DNA from 4 places in the Dickeya ananatis genome. Region 4 is predicted to be linked to each of the others. Evidence: predicted binding sites of a transcription regulator. Region 4 holds the regulator's gene; each other region holds the start of a gene.
The links. The regulator CRP, encoded in region 4, controls carbon source genes, mostly activating them, when cyclic AMP is high. The targets are predictions, from matches to a motif close to ATGTGANNNNNNTCACAT.
Positions count from the first base shown of each region.

Region 1: FGI04_RS04860 (ABC-F family ATPase) is a predicted target of CRP. The motif match lies at 1,311-1,328, and genes of this name have one in related genera.
Region 2: FGI04_RS19430 (PTS mannitol transporter subunit IICBA) is a predicted target of CRP. The motif match lies at 1,673-1,690, and genes of this name have one in related genera.
Region 3: rhaS (HTH-type transcriptional activator RhaS) is a predicted target of CRP. The motif match lies at 1,980-1,997, and genes of this name have one in related genera.

Region 1 is NZ_CP040816.1:1,115,673-1,119,167, forward strand. Features, by position in the region: gene FGI04_RS04855 (PhzF family protein) at 253-1,134, opposite strand; gene FGI04_RS04860 (ABC-F family ATPase) at 1,348-2,940, shown strand.
Region 2 is NZ_CP040816.1:4,352,607-4,356,101, forward strand. Features, by position in the region: guanidine-I (ykkC/yxkD leader) riboswitch at 77-171, opposite strand; gene FGI04_RS19425 (DUF3053 domain-containing protein) at 706-1,416, shown strand; gene FGI04_RS19430 (PTS mannitol transporter subunit IICBA) at 1,940-3,495, shown strand, end outside.
Region 3 is NZ_CP040816.1:3,692,007-3,695,501, forward strand. Features, by position in the region: gene FGI04_RS16380 (hypothetical protein) at 1-97, shown strand, start outside; gene rhaR (HTH-type transcriptional activator RhaR) at 113-967, opposite strand; gene rhaS (HTH-type transcriptional activator RhaS) at 1,012-1,848, opposite strand; gene rhaB (rhamnulokinase) at 2,189-3,495, shown strand, end outside.
Region 4 is NZ_CP040816.1:4,682,071-4,685,565, reverse strand. Features, by position in the region: gene FGI04_RS20890 (phosphoribulokinase) at 1-465, shown strand, start outside; gene FGI04_RS20885 (OsmC family protein) at 565-972, opposite strand; gene crp (cAMP-activated global transcriptional regulator CRP) at 1,302-1,934, shown strand; gene argD (bifunctional acetylornithine/succinyldiaminopimelate transaminase) at 2,036-3,259, opposite strand; gene FGI04_RS20870 (aminodeoxychorismate synthase component II) at 3,393-3,495, opposite strand, start outside.

The DNA of each region.
Region 1 (3,495 bases), 1.2 Mb from region 4:
TCGCAGTAGCTAACGTAGATGTCGCCAAGTTTTTTGAAGAAGCTGATGAATGCATTCATGTTGTATCTCCATTATTGTTGTTGGTGTTTTGTGTGATGTTCATCACGGTTTTGATAATAATGGATAAGAAACGGCATTTCAACTTTTTCGTGATAAAAGTCACATTATTTTTATGAGTGTCGTGCGTGGCCGTGAATAACGAGCCGCCAGTGGCAGGCTCGTCGTCAGGTGGGTGACACCAGAAAGCGGGTATCAGAGGGTGATGTGCCCGTCAATCAAGGTGGTGCTGTAACCGCCGATCCACGGTTGACCATCAATGTAAGAGACGGTAACCCGGCCATCGCGGTACAGCATGGTACCCTGACGCACCCGATAACCAAGCCGATGGTCTGCCTGTTCCGGTAACGGACTATGCTGAATCACCCGGGCAATACAGGCGTTGGCGCTACCGGTTACTGGGTCTTCCACTACGGCATCATTCAGCATAAAGAAGGCGCGTACTTCATAGTCGGTGGGCGTGCTATCGTCATGTGGTCCATAGATTGCCACGACATCGGTCTGGGCGAGTTGCTGCAAGCGTTGCAGATGAGCCGCGTCTGGACGGGCATTCAGGCAGGCTCGTGCACTTTCCATTCGTACCGTCAGCCAGCGTATCCCCATATGGACATTGACCGGGCAATGATCCGGATGGCGTAAATGGCTACCGATGGCGGCGTCAAGTAACGCGTTATGGTGAGGGTCGAGTTCGGTCATGGTGACCTCTGGCGCACGAAACGCCAGCTGGCCGTCATTGCCTATCGCAACAGGTACCAGACCAACGCCACACTGCTGGATAAGCTGATGAGGGACATGTGGCGTCAGGCCCGACTCCAATAGCGCGTGCGCGGTACCAAGCGTAGGGTGGCCCGCGAAAGGCAGCTCGTTTTGTGGGGTGAAAATTCGTACCCGATAATCAGCCACCGGGTTATCCGGTGCCAGCACAAACGTGGTTTCCGATAAGTTAGTCCAGCGGGCAATCGCTTGCATTTGTTCGTCGCTAAGCCCATCGGCGTCCAGAATGACGGCGAGCGGATTGCCTTTAGTGGGGTGCTGACTGAATACATCGACCTGTTTGAAACGGCGTGATGACGGCATCTGGTTTTTCCTTTTGCAAGCGGGCTCAGCGTTCATTATGTACGCCCGGTTACGCGCTGTCGTGCCTGTTTTCGATGAGTGCCCGGTCAGCCTGGCACAGATGACGACCTGCCACCCTCCATCTGATTAAAAAATGTGCTTTAATCGCCGGGATTCTGGGTCTCGCTTGTGGCATAATGCGCGCCAAATCACATTCCGAATCGAGTAAGTGCTGTGCTGGTAACCAATAATATTACGATGCAATTCGGCAGTAAGCCGTTGTTTGAAAACATTTCTGTCAAATTTGGCGGCGGTAATCGCTATGGTCTGATCGGCGCCAATGGGTGTGGCAAATCGACATTTATGAAGATCCTCGGCGGCGATCTGGCACCGAGTGCGGGTAACATCGCGATTGATCCGAATGAGCGGATCGGTAAATTGCGTCAGGATCAGTTCGCGTTTGAACAATATACCGTGCTGGATACGGTAATCATGGGTCACGTCGAGCTGTGGGAAGTGAAGGAAGAACGTGACCGCATCTATGCGCTGAGCGAAATGAGCGAGGAAGACGGTTACCGGGTGGCCGATCTGGAAGTCAAATACGGCGAAATGGATGGCTACAGTGCTGAGTCACGCGCTGGTGAACTGCTGTTGGGCGTGGGCATTCCGCTGGAGCAGCACTATGGGCCGATGAGCGAAGTCGCACCGGGCTGGAAGCTGCGTGTGTTGCTGGCACAGGCACTGTTTTCCAACCCGGATATTCTGTTGCTGGACGAACCGACTAACAACCTGGACATTGACACTATCCGCTGGCTGGAGCAGGTGCTGAACGAACGCGATAGCACCATGATCATCATTTCCCATGACCGTCACTTCCTGAATATGGTGTGTACCCACATGGCGGACCTGGATTATGGCGAACTGCGCATTTATCCGGGCAATTACGATGAGTACATGACCGCGGCAACGCAGGCGCGTGAACGTCTGCTTTCGGATAACGCTAAGAAGAAAGCGCAGATTGCCGAGTTGCAGTCGTTTGTCAGCCGCTTTAGCGCTAACGCGTCCAAGTCGCGTCAGGCAACCTCCCGTGCGCGCCAGATAGAAAAAATCCAGTTGGAAGAGGTGAAAGCCTCCAGCCGTCAAAACCCCTTTATTCGTTTCGAGCAGGATAAGAAACTGTTCCGTAACGCGCTGGAAATCGACAGCCTGACCAAGGGTTTTGATAATGGGCCGCTGTTCAGCCAGCTAAAAATGTTGGTGGAAGTCGGGGAAAAAGTAGCGATTCTGGGTACCAACGGGATCGGTAAATCTACCTTGCTGAAAACACTGGTGGGTGAACTGGAGCCGGAATCCGGCCTGGTGAAGTGGTCGGAAAACGCGCGTATTGGCTATTATGCGCAGGACCATGAGTACGAGTTTGACGATGAACTGACTGTATTTGACTGGATGAGTCAGTGGAAGCAAGAAAACGATGACGAGCAGGCGGTACGCAGCGTGCTGGGTCGTCTGTTGTTTTCTCAGGACGATATCCGTAAAAAAGTCAAAGTGCTGTCCGGAGGGGAAAAAGGGCGGATGCTGTTCGGCAAGCTGATGATGCAAAAACCGAACATTTTGGTGATGGACGAACCGACCAACCACCTGGATATGGAATCCATCGAGTCGCTTAATATGGCGCTGGAGCTCTATCAGGGAACGTTGCTGTTCGTGTCGCATGACCGTGAATTCGTTAGCTCACTGGCCACCCGCATTGTTGAGATCATGCCAGGCAAAGTGGTTGATTTCAGTGGCAACTACGAAGACTACCTACGCAGTCGCGGAATCGAATAACATTCAACGTATTGAAGAAAAGCAGCCATTACCGGCTGCTTTTTTTATTGCGCGAAATGTTAAAACGCCGCATCGTAGAATCACGATGGCAGTGAGATAATCAAAATCCTGAATAAAAAACCACCACAGCGCACACTTTTATCTTCGCGACTGGCAGCAATATTATCCTGCAATTACACTTTTAAAAGTAAAATAGCTAAAGTAACCGATTGAAGTGAAAGTGAGTGATAAAGATAAATCAATAATTAAAGAATAAAATCCAATAAAGGTGTGATTTAATTAAATCATTTAAAATCAATATCATGACAATTTTATTATAACTGATATAAGGCGTAGTTAAATCGATTAAGCAATTCTGGATCACAAAAAAATATGTGTTTGTCACGCATTGAGATATTTTCTCATTTAATCTCAGCTCGGTGCTTTTAAAAAAGGAATGTCGCGAAGAACTTCACAGAAGACGCATAAATAGAATGGTTATTCCCCGGCCGATTGATAGAGATCAAGTCGGTGACGTTATTCTCCTCATTATTCTATGCCGACACGGAAATGTGT
Region 2 (3,495 bases), 330 kb from region 4:
AATTTCCTCTGACGTTGGGCGCAATCATTAAAGAAAGAAAAAAAGCAGGAGGGCGGCGAGCATGCATCTCGCTGTATCCTCCCGGGCTTTTTTCCCGCCGTGTAACCGCCAGAGGGCGGTCGGTAACTCTCGGACCTGCGCAGTAAAGCCGGAACCCTAGTCACCCATTTCCAAATTGTCTGGCGACACCGGTTGCCCGCTATCGCTCCTGCTGTCGGTGATATAAAGCAAAATGCTTGCCAGCTTGTGTGGCAACCTGCACGCCGTGGAAGGGCAACAACCGTGTTTTGATTTATCTTTCAAGCCATTAATGGGTTATGCATTGGGCCAGATGGTAAGCCTGTCAGGGGAAGGCTGAGCGATAATGGTTAGTGTGCCTTGTCGGGTTGCACTGTTTATGTGCAAGATGGCACGGTGTTGGTGTAAAAGAGGCCAGTGGTGTGCAAGCTCATGTGCACTCTGCCCGTTGCGGGAGCGTGCCTGGGTAACAGAACAGATAATTCTGCAGGTGGCATGCCATTTTTCCGGCGTAGAATAGCGATGCTTAACGGCTGAACTGGCGGTTGGGTGAAAAAAACAGGCGTGGCATGTGCCATGCGGCGGCTGGTTCGGTTACGCTTAGGGCGATATGACTGTCGGGTGACGGCTCGTTGGTGAGCCAACAAGGTCGCCGGGTCACGGTAGTGAAAATAAACAGGAGTAGTAATGATGTTGGCGGATTACCGTTCGCGCTGGCTGCTGCCAGTGGTTATGTTGGTTGTGGCATTGCAACTGTCGGCCTGCGGCGACAAGGATAAGGATGCTCGTCAGGCGTTCATCACTTTCCTGCAGGGAATTTCACAACAGGAAGGGCGTCAGTTGCCAGCGTTGACCGAACAGCAGAAACAGAGCTTCGGGCGCTTTACCCAGGATTACGCTGTGATGACCGATTTCAACCAGCAGCTGGATCAGGCATTAGCGGGCAGCCTGACACCGGTGCTGGATGTGATATCCCACATTCGTGTACCACAGGATTACATGACGCAACGCGATAACCTGCGTCAGGCGCTTGGTGGCCTGAATATGTTAAGCCCACAGGTGCAGAACGCCAAAACACTGGCGGATAATGCTCGCCGGGCGCTCAAGCAGACGGAAGAATTGCAGTCGGTGTATGACAAGGTCTACAACCGTGCGGTTTCTTTGCCCGCAAACGCGATGGTGACCGTGGTGCCAGCCAGCACGTCATTTGCGCAGAGCGTTGTGCAGGTAGGGGAGTATCTCCAGGCACAGGGCAACCAGGTGGTATTCGGTAACAACGGCATACAGTTCCACACCCAGCAGCAGGTAGATCAGTACAACAGCCTGATGACGGACATTGCTAACCAACAGCAAAAACTGTTCACCACCCTCAAATCTCAGAATTTCCTGCCCCACTAAGGTGGTTCGCGATATGGGCCGGTTTTCGCGAAAAGGCCGGCCCACGCTGAATATGGGCCGGTTTTCGCGAAAAGGCCGGCCCACGCTGAAATTTATTGTGATTTAAATCACATTTTCCATACAAAATCGATATTAAAAATTGTGATATCCGTCACCATTTTTTGCGGCCAGATTGTTTTTTTTCTAACCATTTTCCCATTTTTATTATTTTTTTGTGAATTATGTCACTCATTTGTGGCTGATTTTCGGGTGTTGTATGTGATTTTGATCACGTTTTTGTCGTGAGTTGCGGTCTGAAAACCACGTGCTAGAGTCCGCTGTGATAACGGAGTTTTGGGGCCATGTTATTGCGATTTTTCACCGTCACGCGGCGTCGTCATGGTGAAGCGCTGTAAGCGGCAATAGCGGTATGCACACAGTGCGGTACACGACCTCATGATACCGACGGAAGTCATCACGATGTCTAACAATCAATAATTACCGCGCACGCTTTCCGCCGCGCGTTTCAAAGGGGTGTATCTCTATGCTCTCACCAGATACCAAGGTCAAAGTGCAGAATTTTGGCCGTTTCCTGAGCAATATGGTGATGCCGAATATCGGCGCCTTTATTGCCTGGGGGATTATCACAGCACTGTTTATTCCTACCGGATGGATCCCTAACGCGACGCTGGCCAAACTGGTCGGCCCGATGATCACCTACCTGCTGCCGTTGCTGATTGGTTTTACCGGCGGACGTCTGGTCGGTGGAGAGCGTGGCGGCGTGGTCGGCGCGATTACTACCATGGGCGTGGTGGTCGGTTCCGATATTCCCATGTTCCTCGGTGCCATGATTGCCGGCCCGCTGGGCGGCTGGGCTATCAAACGCTTTGACGCTGCCGTTGACGGCAAAATTAAAAGCGGCTTTGAGATGCTGGTTAACAACTTCTCCGCCGGTATCATCGGCATGTTGCTGGCGATTCTGTCTTTCCTGGCGATTGGTCCGCTGGTTGAGGCGTTGTCGCGCGTTCTGGCTGCCGGTGTGCACCTGATGGTGCAAAACAATCTGTTGCCGCTGGCGTCGATTTTCGTTGAACCGGCGAAGATCCTGTTCCTGAATAACGCAATTAACCACGGTATCTTCTCGCCGCTGGGCATCCAGCAGGCGACAGAAGCCGGGAAATCTATCTTCTTCCTGATTGAAGCCAACCCAGGGCCGGGTATGGGCGTGCTGATGGCCTACATGCTGTTTGGACGTGGCAACGCCAAACAGTCTGCGCCGGGCGCGGCTATTATCCACTTCCTCGGCGGGATCCATGAAATCTACTTCCCGTATGTACTGATGAACCCGCGTCTGATTATCGCTGTGATTCTCGGCGGGATGACCGGTGTGTTCACGTTGGGCGTGTTGCATGGCGGCCTGGTTTCTCCGGCATCACCGGGTTCTATCCTGGCGGTGCTGGCGATGACGCCGAAAGGCGCGTACTTCGCCAATATTACGGCGATCGCCGCCGCGTTTGCGGTCTCTTTTGTGGTGTCGTCTATCCTGCTGAAAAGCAGCAAAGTGAAGGATGATGAAGAACTGGAGCAGGCTACCCGTCGCATGCAGGAGATGAAATCGGCGTCCAAAGGTCAGGCTGTCGGCGGTGTGAGCGGCGATCTGAGCACTGTGCGTAAAATCATCGTCGCCTGTGACGCTGGTATGGGTTCCAGCGCCATGGGTGCCGGGGTGCTGCGCAAGAAAGTGCAGGATGCGGGTTTGCAGACGATTTCCGTGACGAACAGCGCCATCAATAACTTGCCGGATGATGTGGATCTGGTGATTACGCACCGTGATCTGACCGAGCGCGCCATGCGCCACGCACCGCAGGCACAGCATATTTCGCTGACCAACTTTCTGGATAGCCATCTGTACAGCGACCTGGTCGCTCGTTTACAGGCAGCGCAGGCGGGCAATGTTAAGCCGGCTCAGGCAGCTCCTGCTGCTGTGCAGACGGCAGCCCCGCAGACACTGTTTCAACTGACGGAGAAAAACGTCTTTCTGAACCTGCAGGCGGCAGATAAAGAACAGGCTATCCGTTTTGCTGGGGAGCAGCTGGTAAA
Region 3 (3,495 bases), 990 kb from region 4:
TGAGATCATTACTACCATTATTGCCTATTCACTCATCATAAAACTCTGGCGCTATTACCGCACCTCACGCTCAGCACGGCAACCTTACTCGAAATAATGAGCCGCCACTGGCTCACACTTTAGCGCCAGACTGAAAGCGCTGCCGGTAACCGCTGGGGGTGACGCCGAATGCCTGATGAAATACCACGGAAAAATAATTGCTGTCGTCAAAACCGCATTCAGCCGCCACCTCGCTGATGGTTTGCCGGTTGTGGCGCAGCAATTCCATCGCCCGACAGAGCCGCAACTGGCGCAGGTATTGCGCCACGCTCATACCGGTCTGTTGTTTGAAGCGACTACGCAGGCTACGCATGCTGATGCCGTGCAACTGGCAGAAATCCTCCAGCCGAAATGGTCGGGCAATGCTGGCGCGCAGCGCATTCATCAACAAATCCAGTTGCTGGGCATCCGCCAGTTGGGTGCTTTCCGGTGCGTAACGATACCGCATCGCCAGTAGTGCAATCTGCAACAGCAGTACTTCGCTAAGCTGTAACGACAGCGGGTCTGATTTCATGCACTCCTGCGCCAGGTTTTCCACTTTGTCGCGCAGGATATCCATGCTCTGGGTCGCCAGCCGCCAGTAACGTTGCTGCTGCGAGACCTCACCGCCGGGCAACAAATTTTGCCAGTCGGCAGGCAGCGTCAGGCGCTCGCGGATATAGAGAATATTGTCCAGCTCCAGATCGTGCACCGATTCATAACTGTGACGATCACGGGCGGAGACATAAAACAGATCGCCGCAGGTGATGCGATAAGGCACGTCATTCCACAGATGCAGGCCATTGCCGCGCCAGACAATCACCAGCTCGTCAAAGTCGTGGTGATGCAACGGAAACGCGGGCTGCGGGCTGCGCTCCGCCACCGTGACCGTATTTTTATCGGTAAGAAAGTAATCTTCCGTTCGTAGCTTTAACCCACGGGATGGCACAGCCTGTCGCCCCTGTCACGTTAGAGCCTATCCCATTAGGGCTCTTAGTCCTCACACAGCGCCTGATGGCGCAACGCTTTCGGGGCCAGCGAAAAGGCTTTGCGGAACTGGGTGGAGAAGTGATTACTGTCACTGAAACCACAATCATGGGCGATGGTGGTAATCGAGTCATCACTGTGCTGCAACCGACGCCGCGCTTCCAGCAGACGCAACCGGTTCAGGTAACGCTGCGGCGTCATGCCGGTGCGCTGTTTTACCTGTCGGTGTAGCGTACGCAACGACAGCGAAAAACGGTCCGCCAGCGTGTCCCAGTCCACCTCTTCGCAGAAGTTATGCTGCAACCAGCCCAGCAACGCCTGAATCCCCAGCCGCTCGCTGCCGTCCCCCTGCGTCTGAAAGCTCTTTTGCCGCAGCAGCACCAGAATTTGCAGGAACAGGCTTTCGCTGGTCGCAATATCTTCCGGTCGTTCATGGCGCGCCAGCGCCGCCAGCTGCAGAATCAACTGCTTGACCTGCTGCTGCGTCCCGGCATTCAGTTGCCATTGTCCCAGCCACTCACCATTCGCGCCATACGGCAGAAACGGCGCGATATCCGACAGAAAACGGAACCCACGCGGCGAGCGATACAACACATTGGTCAGGTGCAGTTCCTCCACCTGCTCAAACAGATGGCGATCGTTGTCGCGCACGAAAAACACCGCCCCGCTACAGAGCGCGAAGGGTTGATCGTTGAACACGTGCACACCTGCACCTTGCTCGACCAGCACTATCTCCCAAAAGTCGTGATAGTGCTCGGGAAAGGCATGCTGCGGCATCCGGGGTTCTACGGCGACTGTCGCCGCGGGTGAAACAAAAAACTCCTCACCATGAAGTTGTGTCATGTCATCTTCCCCCTGACTGATTCACCTGTCAGATAGCGTAGTCAGAAGGGCGGCCCCTGCGCCTTAAAATAGCGCCGCGACATGGCCCTCGCGAGGTCATTTTTTCAAGATCCAGCCGTTAAATCACTGAAATGTGGTCAGGATCACAGGCGTTTATCGCTCATCCAACGCGGGTCACTCACCGGCTATCACCGCAAATCGTGAACCGCTTCACAGCCAACTTTGCCATTTTGCCATCCCCATTTTTCAGGTGGCACTCACCCAAAGGTGCCGCCGCCGCAACTTTCCTACACTGCCAAACACAGTCACCCACACCTTATCGATAACGGAGAGAACAGCAATGGCGGTCAGGCATTATGTGGCGATCGATCTTGGTGCTTCCAGCGGACGGGTCATGCTGGCATCGCTGGAAACCGAAACCCGCCGGTTAACGCTGGAGGAAATTCACCGTTTCAGCAACCCGCTGCGTCATTGGCAGGGGCATCACCTGTGGGATCTGGACGAACTGGAACGCCAGATTAGACACGGGCTTGAAACCATCGACGCCCGCGGCATTCACCCGGTCAGCATCGGTATCGACAGTTGGGGGGTGGATATGGTCGCGCTGGATAAGCAAGGTAACCGGCTGGGCCTGACCTACTCTTACCGTGACCATCGCACCGATGGCCAGATGGCACAGGTCACCGCCGAACTGGGCCGCGAGCGCCTCTACCGCCAGACCGGCATTCAGTTTTTGCCGTTCAATACCCTCTACCAACTGCGGGCGCTGCGCCAGCAGGAACCGGACGTTTGGGGGCAGGTGGCGCATCTGCTGCTGATCCCGGATTATTTTCACTACCGGTTAACCGGCCAGATAGCCTGCGAATACACCAACGCCAGCACCACACAGTTGCTGAATCTGGACAGCGGTGACTGGGACCACAGTCTGCTGGATTATCTGGGCATACCGCCCAACTGGCTTGCCACCCCGCATCAACCGGGCCAGCGGCTCGGCGAGTGGATAGCGCCCAGCGGCCGTGCGATACCGGTCGTAAGCGTGGCGACCCACGATACCGCCAGCGCGGTGGTCGCCACCCCGCTGACCGATGCAGACAGTGCTTATCTCAGCTCCGGTACCTGGTCGCTTATCGGCATTGAAAGCCATACACCGCTGACCGGCCCGGCGGCGCTGGCCGCGAACCTCACCAATGAAGGGGGTGTCGGCGGCCGTTATCGGGTACTGAAAAATATTATGGGGCTCTGGCTATTACAACGGGTATGTCAGGAACAACAGGTCACCGACCTGCCCGCCTTGCTCGAATCGGCGGCAGCACAACCGGGCTTTGTCAGCCTGATAAACCCAAACGACGAACGGCTGATTAACCCGCCTTCCATGAGCGATGCCCTGCGCGAACTCTGCCGTGAATACGACCAGCCACAGCCTGTCGGCACGGTGGCGCTGGTGCGCTGCATTCTGGATAGCCTGGCGTTGTCCTACCATCAGGGGCTGCTGACACTCGGCGCGCTGCGCGGCACGCCGTTACGCCATTTGCATGTTGTCGGCGGCGGTAGCCGCAACCACCTGCTCAACCAACTGTGTGCTGATGTCTGTCAGGTGCCGGTGCTAGCCGGTCCGGTTGAGGCCTCGACCCTCGGCAATATCGGCTG
Region 4 (3,495 bases):
GTGGTCACCGCACAGCATGATGTTGCCCGGCATGTCGACCTGCTGGTCGGCGTGGTGCCGATAGTCAACCTGGAGTGGATTCAGAAGCTGGTACGTGACGTCAACGAACGCGGACACTCCCGCGAGGCGGTGATGGATTCCGTCGTGCGCTCGATGGAAGACTACATCACCCATATCACGCCGCAGTTTTCCCGCACCCACATCAACTTCCAGCGCGTACCGACGGTCGATACCTCTAACCCGTTCGCCGCCAAAGCCATTCCCTCGATGGACGAAAGTTTCGTGGTGATCCACTTTCAGGGGCTGGACCGCATCGATTACCCCTACCTGCTGGCCATGTTGCAGGGCTCGTTCATTTCCCACATCAATACGCTGGTGGTGCCGGGTGGCAAAATGGGGCTGGCGATGGAGTTGATCATGATGCCGCTGGTACAGCGGTTGATGGAAGGCAATAAAATCGACTGACACCGGCAATATACCGATGATAAGCACCGATGATAAGCGCCGATGAACCGGCGCTTAACGACGCGGCGGCCAGGACAACACGCCGCCGCGAACAGGCGCTTAATCCAGCGCGATCACTTCATGGCTATGGGTAATGTTCACGGCTTTTCCCAGCATCAACGCCACAGAGCAGTATTTTTCGGCTGACAGCGACACCGCACGCTCCACGGCTTTATCGCCCAAGCCCTTGCCGGTGACGATAAAATGCAGGTTGATGGCGGTGAACAAACGCGGTGCTTCCTCACGGCGTTCAGACGTCAGGCGGACTTCACAATCCACCACGTCATGACGGCCTTTTTGCAGGATAGACACCACATCGATGGCGCTGCATCCGCCTGCGGCCATCAGTACCATTTCCATCGGGCTGGGCGCTTTATCGCCTGCGTTGCCGTCCATCAGCAGTTGATGTCCGGAAGCGGATTCACCAAGAAATGTTAACCCTTCAACCCATTTCACCCGCGCCTGCATAATTTTGTCCTCAATCAATTATTTTTGAAATTTTACATCGCTTATGTACAAAAAAGCCTGATAATCAGAGCTTAATCATGCTGAAGCGAGACAACACAAGACACTACACTCAACCTGTGTTACAAACAAAAGCGTAAACCGGCATGTGTTGTTGCGTCGATGCCTGACCCACCACCGGCTTACTGGCGTCATCTGATAGACAGCCTCAGTATATTCCCTGACGTCATTCCGCCAGGACGGAATTGAATTATAACTATGTTATCACGCCGTACAGGGAACTCTGAGCCCTGTGATTTGCGCAGTGAATTAACAACAGAGGATAACAGCGAATGGTTCTCGGCAAACCGCAAACAGACCCGACTCTCGAATGGTTCCTTTCTCATTGCCACATTCACAAGTACCCATCGAAGAGCACCCTAATCCACCAGGGTGAAAAAGCAGAGACGCTTTACTACATCGTGAAAGGCTCGGTTGCCGTGCTGATCAAGGATGAAGAAGGCAAGGAAATGATTCTGTCTTATCTGAATCAGGGCGATTTTATCGGCGAACTTGGCTTGTTTGAAGACGGGCAGGAACGCAGTGCGTGGGTCCGGGCGAAAACAGCCTGTGAAGTTGCTGAAATCTCCTATAAAAAATTCCGCCAGCTCATCCAGGTCAACCCGGACATTCTGATGCGCTTGTCCTCACAGATGGCACGTCGTCTGCAGGTTACCTCGCAAAAAGTCGGCAACCTGGCATTCCTCGACGTGACGGGTCGCATCGCGCAAACCCTGCTTAATCTGGCCAAACAGCCGGACGCCATGACCCACCCGGATGGTATGCAGATTAAGATCACCCGTCAGGAAATCGGCCAAATCGTCGGCTGTTCCCGCGAAACTGTCGGCCGTATTCTGAAAATGCTGGAAGACCAGAACCTGATCTCCGCCCACGGTAAAACCATCGTGGTATACGGTACTCGCTGATTCGCATTCACCGGATCAACATCCATCGGCCCAACTCAGCCGGATCAAAAAGAGCGTGCCCAGGCACGCTCTTGTCGTTTTAGTAGAGAGGAAAGCGCGGCTTATGCGCCCTTCACTACCTGTGCCACGGCTTTTTCAAACAGCGCCATCCCCTGGTCTATCTCTTCCGGGGTGATCACCAGAGACGGCACAAAACGGATCACATCCGGCCCCGCCACCAAAATCATCAACCCCAGATCTGCCGATGCCGCCAGAAAATCACGGGCGCGGCCATGCCAGGCCGGTTTCAGTTGTGCGCCTAGCAGTAAGCCCATGCCACGAATTTCATCAAAAATGCCGTACTGGGCGTTGATGCGCTCCAGCGCAGACACAAAACGCGCATGGCGATCGACCACGCCGGACAGCACTTCCGGTGTATTGATCACATCCAGCGCCGCTTCCGCCACCGCGCAAGCCAGCGGGTTGCCGCCATAGGTGGTGCCGTGCGTCCCGACTGCCATCACCGACGCAATCTCTTCCGTGGTCAACATGGCGCTGATCGGGAAGCCGCCGCCCAGCGCTTTCGCGGTGGTCAGAATATCCGGTGTGATACCGTAGTGCATATAAGAGAACAGCTTACCGCTGCGGCCCATACCACACTGCACTTCATCAAACACCAGCAGCGCCTGATACTGATCGCACAGCTCACGCACCCCCTTGAGGAAAGCCGGTGTCGCAGGCGTAATGCCGCCTTCGCCCTGAATCGGCTCCAGCACCACGGCACAGGTGTGGTCATCCATCACGGCTTTGACCGCGTCCAAATCGTTGAACGGCACGTGCACGATATCCGCCGGTTTCGGGCCGAAGCCATCGGCATATTTCGGCTGACCACCGACCGACACGGTAAACAAGGTACGGCCATGAAACGACTGATAAAACGAAATTATCTTGGTTTTGTACGGGCTATGACGGGTAATGGCGTAATGCCGTGCCAGTTTGAACGCCGCTTCATTGGCTTCTGCACCAGAGTTGGCGAAAAACACACGATCGGCAAACGTGGCGTTGATCAGTTTGGTCGCCAGACGCAGCGCCGGTTCGTTGGTGAATACGTTGCTGGTGTGCCACAGGGTTTCACCCTGCTCTTTCAACGCCGCCACCAACGCCGGATGGCAATGTCCCAGCGCGGTTACCGCGATGCCACCAGAAAAATCGATATATTCTTTGCCCTGCTGATCCCAGACACGGCTCCCTTTGCCTTTTACCGGCACAAACTGCGCGGGTGCATAAACCGGAAGAATTACCTTATCGTAAGTATCCCGTGTTACTGCTGCTTTCTCTGTCGCCATTTGCTGCCCCGTTGTCATATCCCGTAGTGTGGAGTGAAGATCTTAAGTGAAAATATAATCAATAAATATGCATAAAAAATCAAAAATAGGCAATCACTAATCCGATACGCCCGGCCTGCCCTGCGCTATCCGACTATAAATCAAGGAAATTTTTCAATAGCTGATGCCCTTGCTGGCTGAGGATGCTTTCTGGATGAAACTGCACACCTTCCAGCGGCAACGAACGATGACGTATT